4 regions of the Brevibacillus sp. GCM10020057 genome follow, and region 4 is predicted to be linked to each of the others. Evidence: riboswitches for the same ligand, from Rfam matches in the RefSeq annotation. Region 4 holds a riboswitch; each other region holds the start of a gene.

Region 1 (4,639 bases), on a different contig from region 4:
TTCGTAGCGCGGGGAACGGACGTAGGTACAAAGGCTCTGCACACGCAGGCTCTCCCCGAATCCTCGGGCCGCCATCCCCATGGCCAGCGACTGGTATTTCCGCATGGCGCGGACGAACAGCTGGCTCGCCAGCATGCCTGCGTCACGCAGCAGCGCGCGAAACTCCCGGTGTCCTCCGCGGGACCGCTGCGCCACCCACAGCTGGTAGGACGTGTCCAGCAGGACGAAAATAAACCGGTACATGATCATCAAAAGGTCCGTGAGCAGCTCCGGCAGCCCGATCCGCCGCAAAACCTGCAGCATTTCCGAGAACGGAACCGTAAACAGCAGAAACGAAAAACAGGCGAGGCTGGCCAGGATGCGGGTCAGCAGCGTCAGCGCCCGGTGAACGGACACGGGAGCGATGTAGAGCGCGTGCGAGGCTCCCATCTTCCACGATACCACCGCGTCTTGCGGGGGACCGCCAGCCGCCCCGCCTGCCAGATCAAAAAGCAATGCCGGCAGTCCGGCCAGGAAAAAGGACAGCGGCAAAACCAGAAACATCAGGTGCGCCTTGAACGGAATGCGGGCGTAGCCGACCACCCACACTCCCATCCAGAGGAACACAAGCAGCTGCACCAGCGAATGCCCCGTCAAAACCAAAAGCAGCAGCACGCTGCCAAACAGCAGCTTGTGCGCAGGCGGCAAATGCCGCAAACGGTTTTGATAGGAAAGGGAATCGAGCTGCTGCCAGTTCATTTCTTCGCCTTATCCGCGCGGCCTTTGTACAGTCCCACCGCATAGCCTACGACTCCCGCGCCGAGCGCCGCCTGCACCGCGAACAGCAGGCCCTCCGTCTCGCCTCCTGGCGGCTCGAGAAACGGATGGAACCACGGCTGATAGGCAGGGGCAATCTCCTTGATCGCTTCTTCTGCCGCGCCATCCGCCCCTCCGAATTCGGAATCCTTGATGAACAACAGCGGAGCCACAGCCAGCACGACGACACCCAGGACAAGCAGCCAGTTCATTCCTTTTTTCACAGCGATTCCTCCCGTTTCAGCAGGCGCAGCTGCGCCAGTTCATTTGCGTTGTACGCTTGCAGCCAGTTCCAGACGAGCACCGTCAGCAGCCCTTCGCTGATCGCCAGCGGCACTTGCGTGATGGCAAAGATGCCCGCGAATTTGCCAAACGAAGCCAGGACGCCGCCTTTCGCAGCCGGAAAAGCGAGCGCCAGCTGGAGCGAAGTGACGACGTAGGTAGACAAATCAGCCAGGGCCGCTGCCGTGAACACGGCGAGCCGCTGCTTGCCGCTGCGCATGATGAGGCGGTATACGCCAGATGCGACCATCGGGCCGACGACGGCCATCGACACGGCGTTCGCGCCCAGCGTCGTCAGCCCGCCGTGGGCCAAAAGCAGCGCCTGGAACAGCAGCACCATGCTGCCGAGCACGGTCATCGCCAGCGGGCCGAACATGATCGCCCCCAGCCCCGTCCCTGTCGGGTGAGAGCTGCTGCCGGTCACAGAAGGAATTTTCAGCGCGGACAGCACAAAGGCGAACGCCCCGGATACCCCAAGGAGCAGCTTCATCTGCGGATGCTCCTTGACGATCCTGCCTATGGAACGCAAGCCAAAGATAAAAAACGGCAGGAACACGACCCACCAGAACAGCGCCCACGACATAGGCAAGTACCCTTCCATGATGTGCATGGCGTGTCCGGTCTGCGGTTCATTTACCATGAAATAAAGTATAAATCCGACCATCAATAGACCGTCTGTTACAAATCGAGATCGATTCATGTGCACACTCCTCCCTGCTTCTCCCATTTTCATCCGTTCTGATCTTGCCGGAAAACGGACCTGCCGAAAAACCCGGCCGCACCGCCCCTCTTGTGCCCAAAGGGCGTGTATCTCGCTCTCCGGCTTCGTTCGCGAAGTCTCGCGATGCTGCGCTCGTGCTGGTACGAAAAAAAGCCTCATCCCCATAGTGGACGAGACTTGTGTACATGCAACAACAGACTGACCGCGCAGCCCTATTGCCAACTGTTCACCTCTCCTTTCCGCGAAGGTTTTCCGGTGTGGCATGAGGTAGGTCTCCTGGCTTCCAGATCGATGCGCTCTTTGCCCTTCCCCATACACGTATGAGTGGATTGCTTCAAAGAGAACTCCCTGGTTACAGTGGCGGGACCGCTCGGGACTTTCACCCGATTCCCTGTTACCCCGTATGTGCTGTCACATACAGGCACCTGATGCCGACGATATGCAATTATTGGACGTTCCTGATTGTCCATCACTATTATACTGCAACTGGCTGAAAAAGAGAACGATAGGGAAAAGCAAGAAGCTGCGCCCCGTCGATAGCAGGCGGCACAAAAAGACCGATGGCTCCTTTGCCGAAGCCATCGGCCGCTACGCTCCCGGCTATTTCGCGTCTACGCCAATCGCTTCGCTCAGGTGGGAAAAACCGTCCCGCTCCAGCAGGCGCAATAGCTGCTTGTTGATTTGCTTGACGATTCCCGGCCCTTGGTAAATCATCCCGGTGTACACCTGGACCAGGCTCGCCCCGGCACGGATCTTGTCGTAGGCATCTTGTCCTGTGAAAATACCGCCCACGCCGACGATCGGCACCATGTCTCCTACTTCCTGGTAGATTTCCTTCACCCATGCCGTCGAGCGCTCCGTCAGCGGTCTGCCGCTCAATCCGCCCGCTTCCTCCGCACGCGGATGGCCTGCTACTGCTTCGCGGGACAGCGTCGTATTCGTCGCAATAATCCCCGCGATGCCCTCTTCGACCGCCGCGTGCACGACATCGTGCATCTGCTCGTCCGACATGTCAGGCGCTACTTTCAGGAGAATCGGCTTTTTCTTCACGCCCCGACCTTCCAGCTCCGCCGCTTTTTCCCGAACGGCGCGAACGAGCACGCGCAGGCTCTCCGTCTCCTGAAGGTCGCGCAAGTTCGGCGTATTCGGAGAGCTGATGTTGATGACGAAGTAATGGCCGTACGCATACAGCATGTCCATGCATTTGCTGTAGTCGCTCGCGGCTTCTTCGTTGGGCGTCACCTTGTTTTTCCCGATGTTGATGCCAATCGGCACGTCGGAATACGCGAAGTCTACCAGATGCTGCGAGGCGAGATAGGCGCCGTTGTTGTTGAAGCCCATCCGGTTGATGACGGCCTGATGCTCCGGCAAGCGAAACAGCCGCGGCTTTGGATTGCCCGGCTGCCCTTGCGGCGTGAGCGTCCCCACTTCCACAAAGCCAAAGCCAAGCGCTCCCAGCGCATGATACACTTCCGCATTTTTGTCAAAACCCGCTGCCAGCCCCACCGGATTGGGGAATTTCAACCCCCACAGATGGTTTTCCAGACGCTGGTCCCGCAGCTGGTAGATCATTCGCAAAATCGCCTTGCCGGGAGCGGAATCTTCCACCAGCTTCAAGGCGTGAATCGTCTTTTCATGAATGTCTTCAGGGTCCTGCTGGAACAGATACTTGCGTATAAGCTGATACATCGCGGCTGCACTCCTCACTCCGTTTTACCTCATTGTAGGATACCACATTTTCAAAGGAGGAGTAACCTATGTGAGACATATTTCCAAGCACCAGGAAAATCCCGTCAGTATCCCCGCCATGGGGGTGCAGATGAACCGACAGAAAAGGGGATTTAGAAGATGGAGACGGACAAGCCGTTACGGTCAGACCGTCATTGGCGTCACCCGCTTCATCGCGGCAAGCGGCAAGGCCTTTTCCCGAACACGTTGCAGAAAAAAAGCAAGAAGCTGCCCGCCTCTTTCTTAAAAGGCGAGCAGCTTACGATTTGCGTTCCTTAGTTTTTCACCAGCAAAATTTCCTCGACAGATGCATACGGCAGGTTGTGCGCGTCCGCAACGGCTTTGTAGCTGACTTTGCCGTCGATGACGTTTACGCCTTTTGCCAAAGCCTTGTTGTCGCGGATCGCTTGGGCGTAGCCTTTGTTTGCCAGTTGCACCGCATACGGTACCGTCACGTTGGTGAGTGCCAGCGTCGAGGTGCGGGCTACGGCGCCAGGCATGTTGGCGACTGCGTAGTGGATCACGCCGTGTTTTTCGTAAGTAGGGTTGTCGTGAGTGGTGATGCGGTCTACCGTCTCGATGGAACCTCCTTGGTCGATCGCCACGTCAACGATCACGGAGCCAGGTGTCATCTCTTTCACCATCGCTTCGGTCACGAGACGCGGAGCACGGGCACCAGGGATCAGGACAGCGCCTACCAGCAGGTCTGCCTTTTTCACCGCGTTTGCGATGTTGAAGGAGTTGGAGATCAACGTTTGCACGCGGCCTTGGAACAGGTCATCTAGCTGGCGCAGACGATCTGCGTTCACATCGAGGATCGTCACGTTCGCGCCGAGGCCGACCGCCATTTTCGCCGCGTTCGTCCCTACGATACCGCCGCCGATAATGACGACTTCGCCTTTTGGCACGCCCGGTACGCCGCCGAGCAGCACGCCTTTGCCGCCGTACGGTTTTTCCAGGAATTGCGCGCCGATTTGTACGGACATGCGGCCCGCTACTTCCGACATCGGCATCAGGAGCGGCAGTGCGCCGTTGTCGAGCTGGATCGTTTCATAGGCGATCGCCACCACTTTTTTCTCCATCAGGGCGCGAGTCAGTTCAGGCTCCGGAGCC
Region 2 (4,639 bases), on a different contig from region 4:
GGGGGATCGCTGCAGCAGGCTTTTTCGGTTCCCAAAACGGCTATTGGTTTGCTGTGCGCAAGCAGCCGGTTCCTGCTTTGGATGGCCTGCATGTACCCGAGCATCAGCCCAACAAGCAGACGGTAGCGGTAGTATTGGGAAGTCCGACTACGGAAGTATTCGACTTTATGGTTCCGTACGAAATGTTTGCAATGACGGGGGCGTACAACGTGTATGCCGTTGCTCCGAGCAAACAGGTAACGTCGCTTACAGGCGGACTGGATCTTGTGCCGCACTATTCTTTTGAAGAATTGGACCGGAAGCTGGGAGGAAGTCCCGATCTGATCGTCGTCCCGTTCATGCCGATGGTGGACGAAGAAAAGTACAGACCTGTCCGCGAGTGGCTGCAAAAGCATGCCGAGACCGAAATCCTCAGCATTTGCGCAGGGTCGACGAACGTGGCCGATGCGGGTTTGCTGAAAGGAAAGTTTTCTTCGGTGCACTGGCAAGTGTTTGAGCAAGCGAAAAAAAGTTACCCGGACACCAACTGGATACCGGACCGGCGCTATGTGCAAGACGGGAAGTATGTAGCATCGGCGGGGCTCACTTCCGGAATCGATGCCGTCCTCTACGTCATTTCGCAAAAGCTGGGCGAGCCGATGGCGGAAAAGATCGCGCAGGAATTGCATTATCCGACCTACCGATTCGTCAAAAATCCGAAGGTGGCGCCGTACCGAATCGACCGAACCGAAGCGGTGTATTACATGAATCTCGCTTTTCAATGGAACAAAACGCAGACGGGCGTGTTGCTGTATGACGGGATGGACGACGGGGAGCTGATCTCGATTTTCGATACGTATTCCGCTTCCGGCACGACGAATGTGCATACGATTTCTGATGCTGTGCGCCCGGTCGAGACCAAGTATCATCTGTACGTCATTCCCCGATTCAGCATCGAAAATGCCCCCAAACTGGATCGCTTGTTCGTGACGGGAACAGAGGCAAAAGCGTTGGCAGCGAGGGAGGTCGCCTTGTGGAAGGAAAAAGGGACCGGGGTACAGCCCGAGTACACGCATGAAGATCCCAACGGCTTCATGTTCGATGCTCCGCTGACAGACCTGGCCAAGCAGGAAGACATGTTGACCGCAAACTACGGCCTGAAACGGCTGGAATACCGTCCCGACCATCTGGCTTTCAAAGGCGCTCCGTTTTCCTTTGAATCGTTCGGCAATCTGCTTCTGACCATAGTGGCAGCCTTGCTGGTTGCATTTGTGATCGACAGACGGTTCATCCTGAAACGGGCAGGACGAAACCGGGTGAGGTCTGTGTAACGGGAAGGTTGTGTGTCGCGCCGGAGAATGATCGACGACTGGCACTACAGTTGTTTCCATGATGAGAAAAGAGAAGAGCAGCGATACGAAAGCGACAAAATGCTCCTGAAGCAAAAACAGGAGCATTTTTTGCTAAGCAGCAGTCAAACGGGAACTCTTTGGAGGAAGCTGCTCGATCGCGCTAATTTTGACTGAATGGTGAACATTGGACGATGACCATACTTTTGATCGTTATTTATTTATAATGATGGTAATTACATGTTCTAAGGAAGGTATCTGATTATGTTACATTCAGCTCTCGGACGATTTCGTGTAATCGGTATTATGGAAGGCATTTCGTATTTGGTGCTGCTTGGGATTGCCATGCCGCTCAAGTATTTTTTGCACATGCCCGCTGCGGTAAAAATTGCCGGCTCGCTGCATGGACTGCTTTTCGTGCTCTATGTGCTCGCCCTGGCTCATGTGACGATGACAAACAGATGGTCGGTTTGGAAAGTCGCAGGCGCGTTTATCGCGTCGCTGCTGCCATTTGGCAACTTCGTGCTGGACGCGCGGATCAAACATGAGAAGGCGTAAAGCTATTCCATACTTTCCGGCAGGGACAAGATGCCGCCGTAGAAGGGCTGCTGCTTTGTCTGGCACGCCCAGGAGCGGGTGCCGTATTCGTAGTGCCACCATTCCTGCGCGTAGTTGGTGAATCCGGCCTGGGTCATCACGTGATAGAGCAGGCGGCGGTTGTCGCGGATTTCCCTTTCTTTTTCCGTCGGCGCTGCGATGGTTTCAAAGTGGCGGGTCTCGGCCAACTCGCTGAAATCGTCAAAATCGGTCCCCATCGCAAGCCAGCCGTCCGGTCCGGTGATGGTCAGATCGACGGCTCCTCCGGAGAGATGGGGGGACGGTTTTTCCAGATCAGTCGAAGGCTTGGCGACGAATTTGCGCAGTTCTTCCACGATGGCTTCTTCGTCCGTCCAGCCTTGCGCGATCAAGGATTGGCGAAAGCCCTCGTACAGTGAGGACTGGACCTCGTGCGACCGCCAGCCGTCCAGCACGACCAGCTGATAGCCTGCCGGCAGCAGTCCGGCAGCGAGCGCCAGTCTTTCTGCGGCTCCTTTGCGCAAGTAGACTTCCGGCTGTGCACCCTTGTAGCCGAGGTGGTAGTAGGCGGGATAGATGGCGATCCGGGGACTGTAACCCGTGAGCGGGACCATCGGCTCGCCGCATTCGCTGGCAGGAGGGGGGCAGGCGGTTTGGTCGTCGAGATTTGCCGGAATCGGTGGAATGTTCATCGGGTTCACTTCCTTGCTGATTTTGCCAGGTTTGACTTCAGAAAATGGCAGCGGCAAACCAGTTTTTCGTTAACTGAAATTATAGTTAATTTTCTGCAAGAAGTATATTGCTTGCCAGAAGGAGAGAGCAGACGCGCCATACGAGCGCCGCTGCAAGCTGTGGACCGCTCGCGGGGCACTCGTAATCGGCATTCTGTTCGTAAAAGCAGCAGTAGCCGCCCAGACGGCAAGCACCTTTTCCCCAGCTTTTGCTTGAATCCCGACCGTCATTTGCTATTATTAAAACAAGTGCCTGTCATAGACGGACGCGACAGATGAATATGTATCGTACAAACAGGTCCTTGCTTCTGTGAATGTCGTTTGCGGAAGGCAAGGTTAAAAGGGAAGTTTGGTGAAAAGCCAACGCGGTCCCGCCACTGTATGAGAGGAGCCCATCTTCACGGCGCAAGCCATCCACTGCCCAATCGGGAGCGGGAAGGAGAAGAAGGGTGATGACGCTCGAGCCAGGAGACCTGCCTGTTTTGTGTGTGCACTGATTTCCTTCGGGTCAAAGGAAGAGGTGAGGATTGTTGCATGCTGCCATCCGCGCTTTGCTTTCCTTTTTTCGTAAAAGAAGGAGAACAAGGCGTTTTTATTTGCATGAAGCAGTCCCATCAACTTTTTTGGAGGATTCCCAATGACAAAACAAGAGGCAAAACGCGGACTGCTGTTGGTGTATACAGGCGACGGTAAAGGAAAGACGACGGCAGCGCTCGGGCTGGCGGTTCGCGCGACCGGGCGGGGCAAAAAGGTGTTGGTGGTGCAGTTCATCAAGTCGCCGGAGCGGACGTACGGGGAGAAGATCGTCTTTGACAAGATCGGAATCGAGATCGTGCAGAAAGGGAGCGGCTTTACGTGGACGAAGACGCCCGAGGAGCATCGCGCAGCCTTGCAGGAGGCGTGGAGGTACGCGAAGGAGCGGCTGCTCGGCGGCGCCTACGATGTCGTCATTTTCGACGAACTGAACAACGCTTTGGCCATCGACAGCTTTCCCATTGACGACGTGCTGCCGCTCGCGGATGTGCTGGAGACGATCAAAAGCCGGCCGAAGCATATCCATCTCGTCATCACGGGACGCAGCGCGCGCCAGGAAATCATCGAGATGGCGGACCTGGTGACGGAGATGAAGCCAATCAAGCACTACTACGACGAAGGCATTCCCGCCGTGCTGGGGGTCGAATTTTGATGGGCGTGCTGGAGACGTACGGGCATGGCGGCGACCTGTGGACGGCGGCGCAGCGGTTCGGCGTGGCCCCGGGCGACTTTCTCGACTACAGCGCGAACATCAATCCGCTCGGGCTGCCGCCAAGCGTCCGGGAAATGCTGCTCGCCTCGCTGGCGGAGGTCACGCGATACCCGGACCCCGGTCATCGGCAGTTCCGTCAGGCTTTGGCCGCACGTCTGGAATTGCCGGAAGCGTGGCTTTTGCCCGCGAACGGGGCGGCGGAGGCGATGGCGCTGGCGATTCTCGGCCTCGCGCCGCAGACGGTCGGCGTGGTGTACCCGTGCTTTTCCGAATACGCCCAGCTGGCCCGGCAGTTCGGCGCCCAGGTCATCGGCTGCTGCGGTCGGGAGGAGCTGGGCTTCAAGCCGGACACAGATGAGCTGTACCGTCTGTTTGAAGCGAGCGATCTCGTCTTCGTCGGCTCGCCGAACAATCCGACAGGCATTCTGTACACGCCGCAGGAGCTGCGGCAAATGGCGGACTGGGCGCAAGAGACGAAGACGTGGCTGGTCGTGGACGAAGCCTTTCTCGACTTCGTGCAGGAGGAGCGGCAGTTTACGCTGGCGAGCAATCTGGAGCGCTATCCCCGCGTCATTCTCATGCGCTCGATGACCAAGATGTACGCCATTCCCGGGTTGCGGCTCGGCTATGCCATCGCCCAGCCCGAGGTGATCGGGCGGATGCGCGCCAAACAGGTGAGCTGGAGCGTCAATGCGCTGGCGCTGCGGGCAGGAGAGCTGTGCCTCGCGGAGCAGGCGTATGAGCGGCAGACGCGGGCG
Region 3 (4,639 bases), 540 kb from region 4:
TGTTCATGATGTACGGATACCCGGACTCGAGCTGGACCATGGCGATCTTGGTCAACATCTCGCGTGCGCTCATGAGCGTTCTTTTCTTCACGCGGTCGTTGGCGAGCAGCTCTTCGTACATCTCGTCCATGTCCATGTCGTCCAGGTGTCTGCCATACTCTTTATAAACCGAGTACGGGGCAAATACGGTCAGCGGCTTGTCTTCCTCCGCCAGCTTGTAGAACATATTGGGGACGATCAGACCGATGGACAGCGTCTTGATCCTCGCTTTTTCGTCGGCGTTAATCTTTTTGCAGTCGAGAAATTCGCCTACATCCCAGCCAAAAATGTTGTAGTACGCAGCTCCGGAGCCTTTGCGCTGCCCCATCTGGTCGGCGTAGGAGAAGGCGTCCTCCAGCAGCTTGAGCACAGGCATGATACCTTTGGCGGCACCTTCCACGCCTTTGATCGGCTCTCCCCGGCCGCGCAGCTTGGACAGATTGACGGCGACGCCACCGCCGATCTTGGACAGCTGCATGCACGTCCCGAGAATGTAGTTGATCGAGTTGAGCGAATCGTCCATTTCGAGCAAAAAGCACGATACCATCTCTCCCCGCCGGCTCTTTCCGGCATTCAAAAAGGTCGGCGTGGCCGGCTGCAAGCGTTGGTCCATCATGGACACCGCAAGCCGTTTCGCCCGTTCAAAATCTCCCTGTGCCAGCGACAGCGCGACGATCGCGACGCGGTCCGAATATTGCTCCAGATAGTACGCCTTGTCGTCCGTCTTGAGCGCGTAGTCCTTGTAAAACTTCGAGGCCGCCATGTAGGAGGCAAACCGGAACGGCGCTTCCTTCGTCAAGCGGGTCACTTCCTCCACCTGCTCCTCGGAATAGCGCTCGTATACATTTTCGTAGTAATCGTTCTCGATCAGGTACTGCATACGTTCCTTCACGCTGGCGAAGGTCATCGTCTTCGCTTCCACTTCGCGCAGAAACTCCTGCACGGCCTCCCTGTCTTTTTCCAGCTGGTAAAAGCCGTCTTCGCCCCGCTGCATTAATTCATTGTTCAGTTCAATATGCCGCAATCCTGGCCACCCCGCTCGTAAAATGTTCAACATCCCGGATAGTACCGGACAGTTCAAATTTGGATATGATCGGCACCCCGTACTCGCGGGCAATCGTATCCGCGCTTTTGGCAAAGCTCGCTCCCCAGTTGCGGTTGCCGCTGGCAGCGACGCCGCGCAAATAGCGATGGTTGCTTCTGAGGAAGGCGGTCACTTTTTCCGGGACTTGTCCGAAGCCGGTTGTATATGTGACCAGCACAAACGGCTCCTCAATCACCATATCTCCGGCAATTTCTACACTCGGCAAACCAAGCTTCTTGACAAATCGACGGACGTTTCCCGTCTTGGAATCGTACGCGATGAGCATCTGCCCCATCCTTTCTTCCCCGGCAATAGAAAAGCGCACTCGACGTCATGAGAATGTCGAATGCGCAAAAATCCACAGTTAGTTAAATCGACTCGCACAGCGAATCGAGCGCCCGAACACATCCCCTATCTCCCGTAGGTTTTCGTGTCAGCGGCTAGGCAGGTCTCCTGGCTCCAGTATCATGGCTTCATTTCGCCTTCCCGATCCGGTCGATCAGTGGCCTGTACGAGAAATGAAGCTCCTCTGTCACAGTGGCGGGACCGCGTCGGAATCGCACCGACTTCCCTATTAAGTCTCCCAGTTATTTTCTGGCAAGACACCCATCCGCATCAATATGTAGTTGGCAGAAATTACTTTATCTCAATATATCGTGTTCGTCAAGAGAGAGTCGAGAGTTTGCTGGCAGCTGCCGCAAGCGTGCCCGTACCCACAGACAGCAAAAAGAGAGCACCGCCCGCGAGTTTGCGGACGGTGCGCCAATCAAAGCCGACATGAGAAATTATTGCAGGGATTGCACTTTGGTAATCTGCGGCAGAGCCTCGATCGCCGCTACGACTGTCGGGGTAATCTCCTCATCCGTTACCGAGACGAGCAGCGCGTTTTTGCCCTTTTGCTCCCGCGAGACGTTGAGTTTGGAAATGTTGATCTCGTGCTCGGCCAGCTTCCGCGACACATCGTAGATTACGCCGGGATAGTCGATGTGATGCACCAGCAGGCCGTGTGCGCCAGCGGGGATGCGGCATGTGCAAAAATTGATTTCGCTGATGTACACCTCCCGCCAGTCTTGGGCAAAGGTGTACTTGTTGCCGCCTGCGCGAAGGATCGCCAGATGATTGGCGTACTCTCCGGAGCTGTGCTGCACCGGAATGCGCACCCCCAGCCCCTCCAGCAGCAGATTGGAAATTTCTTCCTTTCGTTCATGAGCCAATATGCTCAAGGAAGCTGTCTCCAGCTCAGGTTCGATCCGCGCAATGAGCCTGGCAAGCTCGCGGAGTCCAGCAAATTCGGTCATGTTATTCCCTCACTCTCCCGATATTTCCCCTCTCATCAGGGAAGAATCCACTTTTCCGGTTCTTTCACAATAGAGGAATGGTTTTCGGCGCGATACCAGGCGGTGTATGTCTTCCCATCCTTCGTATATTCAATCCTGAAAATGGTGTTGCCTTTTCCGCTGCGCTCAAACGGGCTCTCGTCCACCGGAACGGCCGTCACGCCGCCGGCCACGATGGTCCCGCCGTTTTCCTCGATCACTTTTTTGATCGTGGCCATCTGTTCCTTGCTCGTCGAGGCCATGCTCATGTAGGCAAGCCCTCCCAGCAAAAGCGCTCCCGCCAAAAAGGAGACGATAATGATTTTCGATTTTTTCGTCGGGTCCACCGCGTTCCCTCCCCCGTTACTTCCGGCTATCCTGGTCCATCAAAGTGACTCGATCAATCGTACCGCCGCCCAGACAGTATTCGCCATCGTAAAAGACGACAGCCTGGCCGGGAGTGACGGCTTTTTGCGGCTTATCGAACACGACTTCGACGGTGCCGCCTTCTCGCAAATGGACCGTAACCCCCTGATCTGGCTGGCGGTAGCGGAATTTGGCCGTACACGTAAACGTAGCAGGCGGCTCCTTGCTGCTGACCCAGCTTACGTCGGTCGCGAACAGGCTGGTGGAATACAGGCGGGGATGGTCGGAGCCTTCGCCTACGATCAGCACATTGCGCTTCAAGTCTTTGTCGACCACGAACCAGGGCTGCCCGGTCGTGCCGTGCCCGCCGCCGATACCAAGTCCCTGGCGCTGGCCCAGTGTGTAATACATCAAGCCGTCGTGGCGGCCGATGACGGTTCCCTCTACGGTCTCGATGTCGCCAGGCTTGGCCGGCAAATAGTTTTGCAAAAACTCGCGGAAATTCCGTTCCCCGATAAAGCAGATGCCGGTGCTGTCTTTCTTTTTCGCCGTCGCAAGCCCTGCCTGCTCGGCGATTTCCCGCACTTTCGCTTTAGGGAGATGGCCGATGGGAAACATCGTGCGGGACAATTGGGCCTGTCCCAGCACGTTCAGGAAGTACGTCTGATCCTTGTTGGAATCTGCGCCGCGAATCAGCTTGAATTCGCCGTCCACTTCCTTTACCTGCGCGTAGTGACCGGTCGCGATGTAGTCAGCCCCAAGGTCCATGACCTTGGCGAGCAGCTCGCCGAACTTGATCTCCCGGTTGCACATGACGTCGGGATTGGGGGTGCGCCCCCGTTTATATTCATCCAAAAAATACTGGAAGACTTTTTCCATGTACTCTTTTTCAAAATTGACAGTGTAGTATGGAATGCCGATCTGTTCACAGACGCGCCGGACATCCTGGAAATCATCTTCCGCCGTGCAGTGGCCGAATTCATCGGTATCGTCCCAGTTTTTCATGAAGATGCCGATGACGTCATATCCCTGTTGCTTGAGCAGGTAAGCCGTCACGGAGGAGTCGACTCCGCCGGACATGCCGACAACGACGCGTGTATCCTCTGGTCGTTTCATGGTCTTTCTCCTCTTTTTTCAAATAGTTCCTCTAACAGATTACCACGTTTCGCAAAACAAATCATGTCTAGTTGCACTTCTGCCGGATGGAATCTGTTCATGACAAAAAAACGCCTGTCGCACAAGCGCAACAGGCATTCTTGCGTGTATTCAGCTTTGGCTTTGGGACGCTTCGTCCTTGATCTCGGAGCGGAAGCCTTCAATGCTCTCTGCACGGCGTCTGTTTTTCGCCTCGATGTTCGCTCTTTCTTCAGCGGAAATTTCGTTCGCGTTCGCTGCGACATACGCTTGGGACTCGCGAATGTTCTCCTCCGTATTTTGCAGCATCTCCTGCAGCTTCTCTACGTTGTCTGAACGATCATCCGGTTTTGCCATCTTCTACAGGCACTCCTTTGCACATGGTTTCGTGGTGATTGCACCTGTACCATTGTGCGCCATCGCAGGAGAAAATATGTGTCAGCAGGTGGGGGACCTGTTGAAAAGGAGCAATCGGTAACGCCTCGTCAAAGGATGCTTTGCCCCAGCGTCCAATGTCCGTCCGCGCGCTGCATCTGCCTGATGTCCACGATCGCATCGCGGTTGAGCGGACCGTAAATATGGGGATAAAAAAGGCCGTCCTTTGCCTGCTCGTATTTGATGGGCGAAGCGGACTTGTCCTCATCGACGACGAGCGCAAACAGTTCGCCTTCATAGGCTGCATACACGCGGTCCGCCACTT
Region 4 (4,639 bases):
TGATTTTTTTGAAAAAACAGGAAAATGACTGCGGAAAGTCTAAATAGATCAGGAAAACTACTGTTGTCAGAGGAGGAAAAACGATGGCGAGACTCAAGGGAAATACCGCGGTGATTACCGGTGTCAGCCATAACAGAGGGATAGGAGCTGCCATTGCTCGCGCATTTGCTGCGGAAGGAGCGAATATTTTTTTCACTCATTGGCAGGCAGAACCGGACTGGGGCTATCGCTTCCAAAAGGAAATAGAGGAATTTGGGGTACGCTGCGCAGGGATGGCCATCGACTTGTCCGACCGAGCGGCGCACGTCACTTTGCTCGATGCTGCTGCGGAACAAGTCAGTGATCCGACGATTCTCTTCAACAACGCGGCTCACTCGACGCGCGACGGCTACGAGCTTTTGGATGCCGACACTTTGGACGCCCACTACGCCGTCAATGTGAGAGCCACTTGCCTGTTGAGCGTGGAATTTACTCGTCGCCTGAGGCAGGCCGGGCATCGCGGAGGCAGAATCATCAACCTTACTTCCGGTCAGGGACAAGGGCCGATGATCGGCGAATTGGCTTATGTGGCAAGCAAAGGAGCCATCTCTGCCTTCACCTTGTCGCTGTCTGCCGAGGTCGCACCGCTGGGAATCACGGTAAATGCCATCAATCCGGGACCTACCGATACGGGCTGGATGTCACCCGAACTGAAAGAACAGCTGCTGTCGCAATTTTTGATGGGCCGCATGGGACAGCCGGAAGACGCCGCACGATTGGCAGTTTTTTTGGCCAGCGAGGAGGGCGGATGGATTACCGGACAGGTCATCAACTCGGAAGGCGGATTTTTGCGCAGGTAAGGATGATGAGCAGAGTCGCGGCGATGTGCGAACAGTCCCTTCCTGCCCAACTTGTGGTACAGTGGAAATATCCAGCGATGAAATGGACTTGTCCATATCCAAAAGGAGGCAGGAAGGCATGCAGCAAAAAGATCCCCTTTTCCTGGGGCAACGGATTCATCTGATCGACGGCTTCGACATGGGCGTGCCAGAGCGGACAGGCACGTATGTCATAGAAGAAGCGGAACTGACCTTGATCGAGACGGGGCCGAGCCCCTCTGTGTCCCACATTCGCGCGGGTCTTGCCAGGCTGGGCTATACGCCCGAGCAAGTCAAGTACATCATCGTGACCCATATCCATCTGGACCACGCTGGCGGCGCGGGCCTGTTTTTGCAAGAATGTCCCAATGCCACCGTCGTCGTCCATCCGAAGGGAGCGCGCCATCTCGTCGATCCGAGCCGTCTCATTGCAGGGGCGCGCGCGGTGTACGGAGAGCAGTTTGACTCGTTCTTCGACCCGATCGTCCCCATACCGCAGGAGCGGCTGCTGACGCGGGCGGACGGGGAGACGCTGCAGATTGGGCCGAATTGTGTGCTGGAGTTCCTCGATTCCCCGGGTCACGCCAAGCATCATTTCAGCATTTACGATCCGGTCAGCAACGGCATGTTCACCGGAGATACGGCAGGAGTCTACTATCCGCAGCTGTCCAGGGACGGGATTCACCTGTTCCTGCCGTCCACCTCGCCGAATCAGTTTGATCCGGATGAGACACTCGCTTCCATCGCGCGCTACCGCGAGCGGCGGCTGGATCGGATCTACTTTGGGCATTTCGGTATGACGGAGCGGGTAGAAGACGTCTTCCGCCAGATCGCGGAGTGGCTGCCCGTGTTTGTACAGGAAGGACAAGCTGTTCTGGCGCAGGAGCTCGGCCATGAAGAGCTGGCGAACAGGCTGCTGCAAAAGGTCACCGCTCATCTGAAGTCGCTTGGCGTGCCGGACGATCATGACGTGCATGCGATCCTCTCGCTCGATTTGTCTGTCTGCGCAATGGGCATCGTCGACTATTTGCAGAAAAAAGGCAAGTAAGCGCCGGAAAAGGCAGAACCAGGGCGAAGGGGCACGGGTGTTGAGGTGCGGCGCAGCCAAGTTTTCGGGTTCTTTTTTTTCTAAAGGAATGCTATCATGTTGGGGGGAGACAACCACATAGGAATAGCGTGAACAGGTGCCTCGTCCCGCATGTGCGGCCGGGGTGAAAAGGGAAGCCGGTGCGAGTCCGGCGCGGTCCCGCCACTGTAAATCGGGTGTTTGTGCCCATGAGCCAGGAGACCTGCCTGTTTGCTTGCGTGCCAATGTTCCTTCGCGGAAAGGAGCGGCCGGATCGATTGTCTTGTGCAAATGGGCACTTGTCTGCCAGCCATTTGGGACCTGAAAAGCCGACCCTTCGCTTCTCTTGCGGGAGCAAAGGGTTTTTTGTTTGGCAAAAAAGCGGCGATCGCTTTCCCGTGCCGTCCTGTCCACCCGTACAGGAGATTAAGGAAGGAGTATCACCAATGAAACGTTTTTGGAAGCTGGCCATCCCGCTCGTGGCGGCTGTAAGCCTGATCGGTTGTGCAAATAGCCAAACCGCGCAGCCGTCCGAAAATGCCACACAGCAGCAAACGGACACCAACCAATCTGGAGGAAGCCAGCCGGCGGCAACGGAAACCGTCTATCCACTGACGGTGACGGACGCTACCGGCAAGGAAGTGAAGATTCCGAAAGCGCCGCAGCGCATTGTGTCTACCTCTCCAGCCGAGACGGAAATTTTGTTTGCCCTGGGGCTGGATCAGCAGATTGTGGGTGTCTCGGATTTCGATGACTACCCGGAAGCGGCAAAAGCAAAGCCGAAAGTCGGCGGAGTCGTGAAGCCAAACGAGGAGGCGATCCTGTCGCAGAGCCCGGACCTGGTGATCGGCGGGATTTCCATGGAGAAACCGGTGGCCGAAAAATTGAAGTCGCTGGGCATGCCCGTCTATGTGACACAGCCGAAGACGCTCGATGACATCATGAACAACATCGTGGTCATCGGGAAAATGACGAATCGCCAGCAGCAGGCAGAACAGCTGGTCGCAGGCATGAAGCAGGACATCGCCCGCGTGCAGGACGCCGTAAAAGGGCTGAAGCCGGAGGGGAAGAAAAAAGTATACCTCGAATTTTCGCCGGGCTGGACCGTTGGCAAGGGTGAGTACCTGGACGAGCTGATTACGCTGGCCGGAGCGACGAACATTGCGTCCGACACCGTGGGCTGGAATCCGATCAGCGAGGAGAAAATCGTCAAGGACGATCCGGATGTGATCCTCTACGCGGACGGGATTACGGATAACAAAACAGGCAAAAAGCTGGAGGACATCATTAAAAACCGGAGCGGCTGGGATCAGATCAAGGCAATCCGCGACGGACAAATTTTCGGGATGGATCAAGACACCTTGTCTCGTCCAGGACCGCGCATTACGCAAGGGCTCATCCAGGTAGCGAAGGCGATCTATCCCGATCTGGTGAAATAGATGAAGCAAAGACTGGTTATCTGGGGCGCGGCTGGTATACTGCTGCTTGTCGCTTCCATCGTCATCAGCATCTCGCTCGGGGCAGCCAGCTTGCCGCTGTCACAAGTATGGCTGATCCTGTTGCATCAGGTTCCGGGCTTTTCCGATCTGGTCCCTGCGGGCTGGCCGCAGTCTGCGGAGCAGATTGTCATGAAGGTGCGGTTCCCCCGCGTCGTCCTGGCGGTTCTGGTCGGTGCCTGCCTTTCACTGGCGGGAGCAGGGTTTCAGGGAGTTTTGCGCAATTCCTTGGCCGACCCGTACACGATGGGGGTCGCATCCGGTTCTGCTGTGGGTGCGGCCTTCCTCCTTTTGTTCGGCCTGCAAATCTCCTTTCTCGGGGAATGGAGCACGCCGGTGGTCGCCTTTTTCACGGGCTTTTGCAGCTTGTGGATCGTCATGAGGCTGGCGAATACGCAGGGCAAGCTGCAGACGGAGTCGCTGATTTTGTCAGGGGTCGTCGTGCAGGCTTTTCTCGGCTCTCTGGTATCGTTCATGGTCTCGCTCTCTGACCAGACTGTGAACGAGATCGTCTTTTGGCTGATGGGCAGCCTGTCTTTTCGCGGCTGGACCTTTACATACGTCCTCATGCCGTACCTGCTCGTCGGCTTGCTGATTTTTATTGCCTACTCGCGCGCCCTGAACCTGTTTGCCCTGGGCGAGCGGCAGGCCGCGCATTTGGGCGTGAACGTCGACCGGACCAAGCTGGTCGTGCTGATCGTCTCGACATTGCTGACGGCAGCGGCGGTTTCCATATCAGGCATTATCGGGTTCGTCGGTCTGGTCGTCCCGCATCTCGTCCGTCTGCTGGTCGGACCGGATTATCGCCTGCTATTGCCGATGTCGACCGTGTTTGGCGGCATCTACGTACTTTGGGCCGACACGCTGGCCCGGCTGCTGCTCGCTCCGACGGAGATACCGCTGGGTGTCGTCACCGCCTTTCTCGGAGCGCCGTTTTTTGCTTATTTATTGAAAAAGAACAAACGGACAGGAGGGAGGTAGACCGGTGATCGAGGTGAAGTCTCTGCACAAGGCGTATCACGCGAGAGCCGTCGTCTGTGGCGCAAATTTTTCCGTCGGAGCGGGAGAATTTTTCGGCATCATCGGCCCCAATGGCAGCGGCAAGTCGACTTTGCTGAAGCTGCTTTCCGGCGTCGCCAGTGCTGACGCGGGTGAGATTCTGCTCGGCGGCAAGCCGATTCGGTCTTACGCGCGCAAGGAGCTGGCGCGAATCGTGGCCG

The links. Region 4 has a riboswitch for cobalamin ahead of ACFSO0_RS13715 (ABC transporter substrate-binding protein). Riboswitches for the same ligand answer to the same signal wherever they lie in the genome.
Region 1: another riboswitch for cobalamin. It lies ahead of ACFSO0_RS11085 (energy-coupling factor ABC transporter permease); the one in region 4 lies ahead of ACFSO0_RS13715 (ABC transporter substrate-binding protein).
Region 2: another riboswitch for cobalamin. It lies ahead of cobO (cob(I)yrinic acid a,c-diamide adenosyltransferase); the one in region 4 lies ahead of ACFSO0_RS13715 (ABC transporter substrate-binding protein).
Region 3: another riboswitch for cobalamin. It lies ahead of nrdI (class Ib ribonucleoside-diphosphate reductase assembly flavoprotein NrdI); the one in region 4 lies ahead of ACFSO0_RS13715 (ABC transporter substrate-binding protein).

What each region holds. Positions count from the first base shown of each region.
Region 1 covers NZ_JBHUJW010000034.1:146,731-151,369, forward strand. The annotation lists gene cbiQ (cobalt ECF transporter T component CbiQ) at 1-738, opposite strand, end outside; gene ACFSO0_RS11080 (energy-coupling factor ABC transporter substrate-binding protein) at 735-1,019, opposite strand; gene ACFSO0_RS11085 (energy-coupling factor ABC transporter permease) at 1,016-1,777, opposite strand; cobalamin riboswitch at 2,048-2,242, opposite strand; gene ACFSO0_RS11090 (quinone-dependent dihydroorotate dehydrogenase) at 2,399-3,487, opposite strand; gene ald (alanine dehydrogenase) at 3,802-4,639, opposite strand, start outside.
Region 2 covers NZ_JBHUJW010000009.1:11,496-16,134, forward strand. The annotation lists gene ACFSO0_RS03075 (DJ-1/PfpI family protein) at 1-1,310, shown strand, start outside; gene ACFSO0_RS03080 (DUF3817 domain-containing protein) at 1,593-1,886, shown strand; gene ACFSO0_RS03085 (M15 family metallopeptidase) at 1,889-2,596, opposite strand; cobalamin riboswitch at 2,916-3,130, shown strand; gene cobO (cob(I)yrinic acid a,c-diamide adenosyltransferase) at 3,273-3,821, shown strand; gene cobD (threonine-phosphate decarboxylase CobD) at 3,821-4,639, shown strand, end outside.
Region 3 covers NZ_JBHUJW010000043.1:573,096-577,734, reverse strand. The annotation lists gene nrdE (class 1b ribonucleoside-diphosphate reductase subunit alpha) at 1-1,063, opposite strand, end outside; gene nrdI (class Ib ribonucleoside-diphosphate reductase assembly flavoprotein NrdI) at 1,050-1,409, opposite strand; cobalamin riboswitch at 1,550-1,748, opposite strand; gene ACFSO0_RS16490 (ACT domain-containing protein) at 1,909-2,421, opposite strand; gene ACFSO0_RS16485 (hypothetical protein) at 2,457-2,786, opposite strand; gene mnmA (tRNA 2-thiouridine(34) synthase MnmA) at 2,803-3,921, opposite strand; gene tlp (small acid-soluble spore protein Tlp) at 4,072-4,296, opposite strand; gene ACFSO0_RS16470 (DUF952 domain-containing protein) at 4,425-4,639, opposite strand, start outside.
Region 4 covers NZ_JBHUJW010000043.1:30,115-34,753, forward strand. The annotation lists gene ACFSO0_RS13705 (SDR family oxidoreductase) at 84-839, shown strand; gene ACFSO0_RS13710 (MBL fold metallo-hydrolase) at 958-1,905, shown strand; cobalamin riboswitch at 2,023-2,168, shown strand; gene ACFSO0_RS13715 (ABC transporter substrate-binding protein) at 2,370-3,362, shown strand; gene ACFSO0_RS13720 (FecCD family ABC transporter permease) at 3,363-4,400, shown strand; gene ACFSO0_RS13725 (ABC transporter ATP-binding protein) at 4,405-4,639, shown strand, end outside.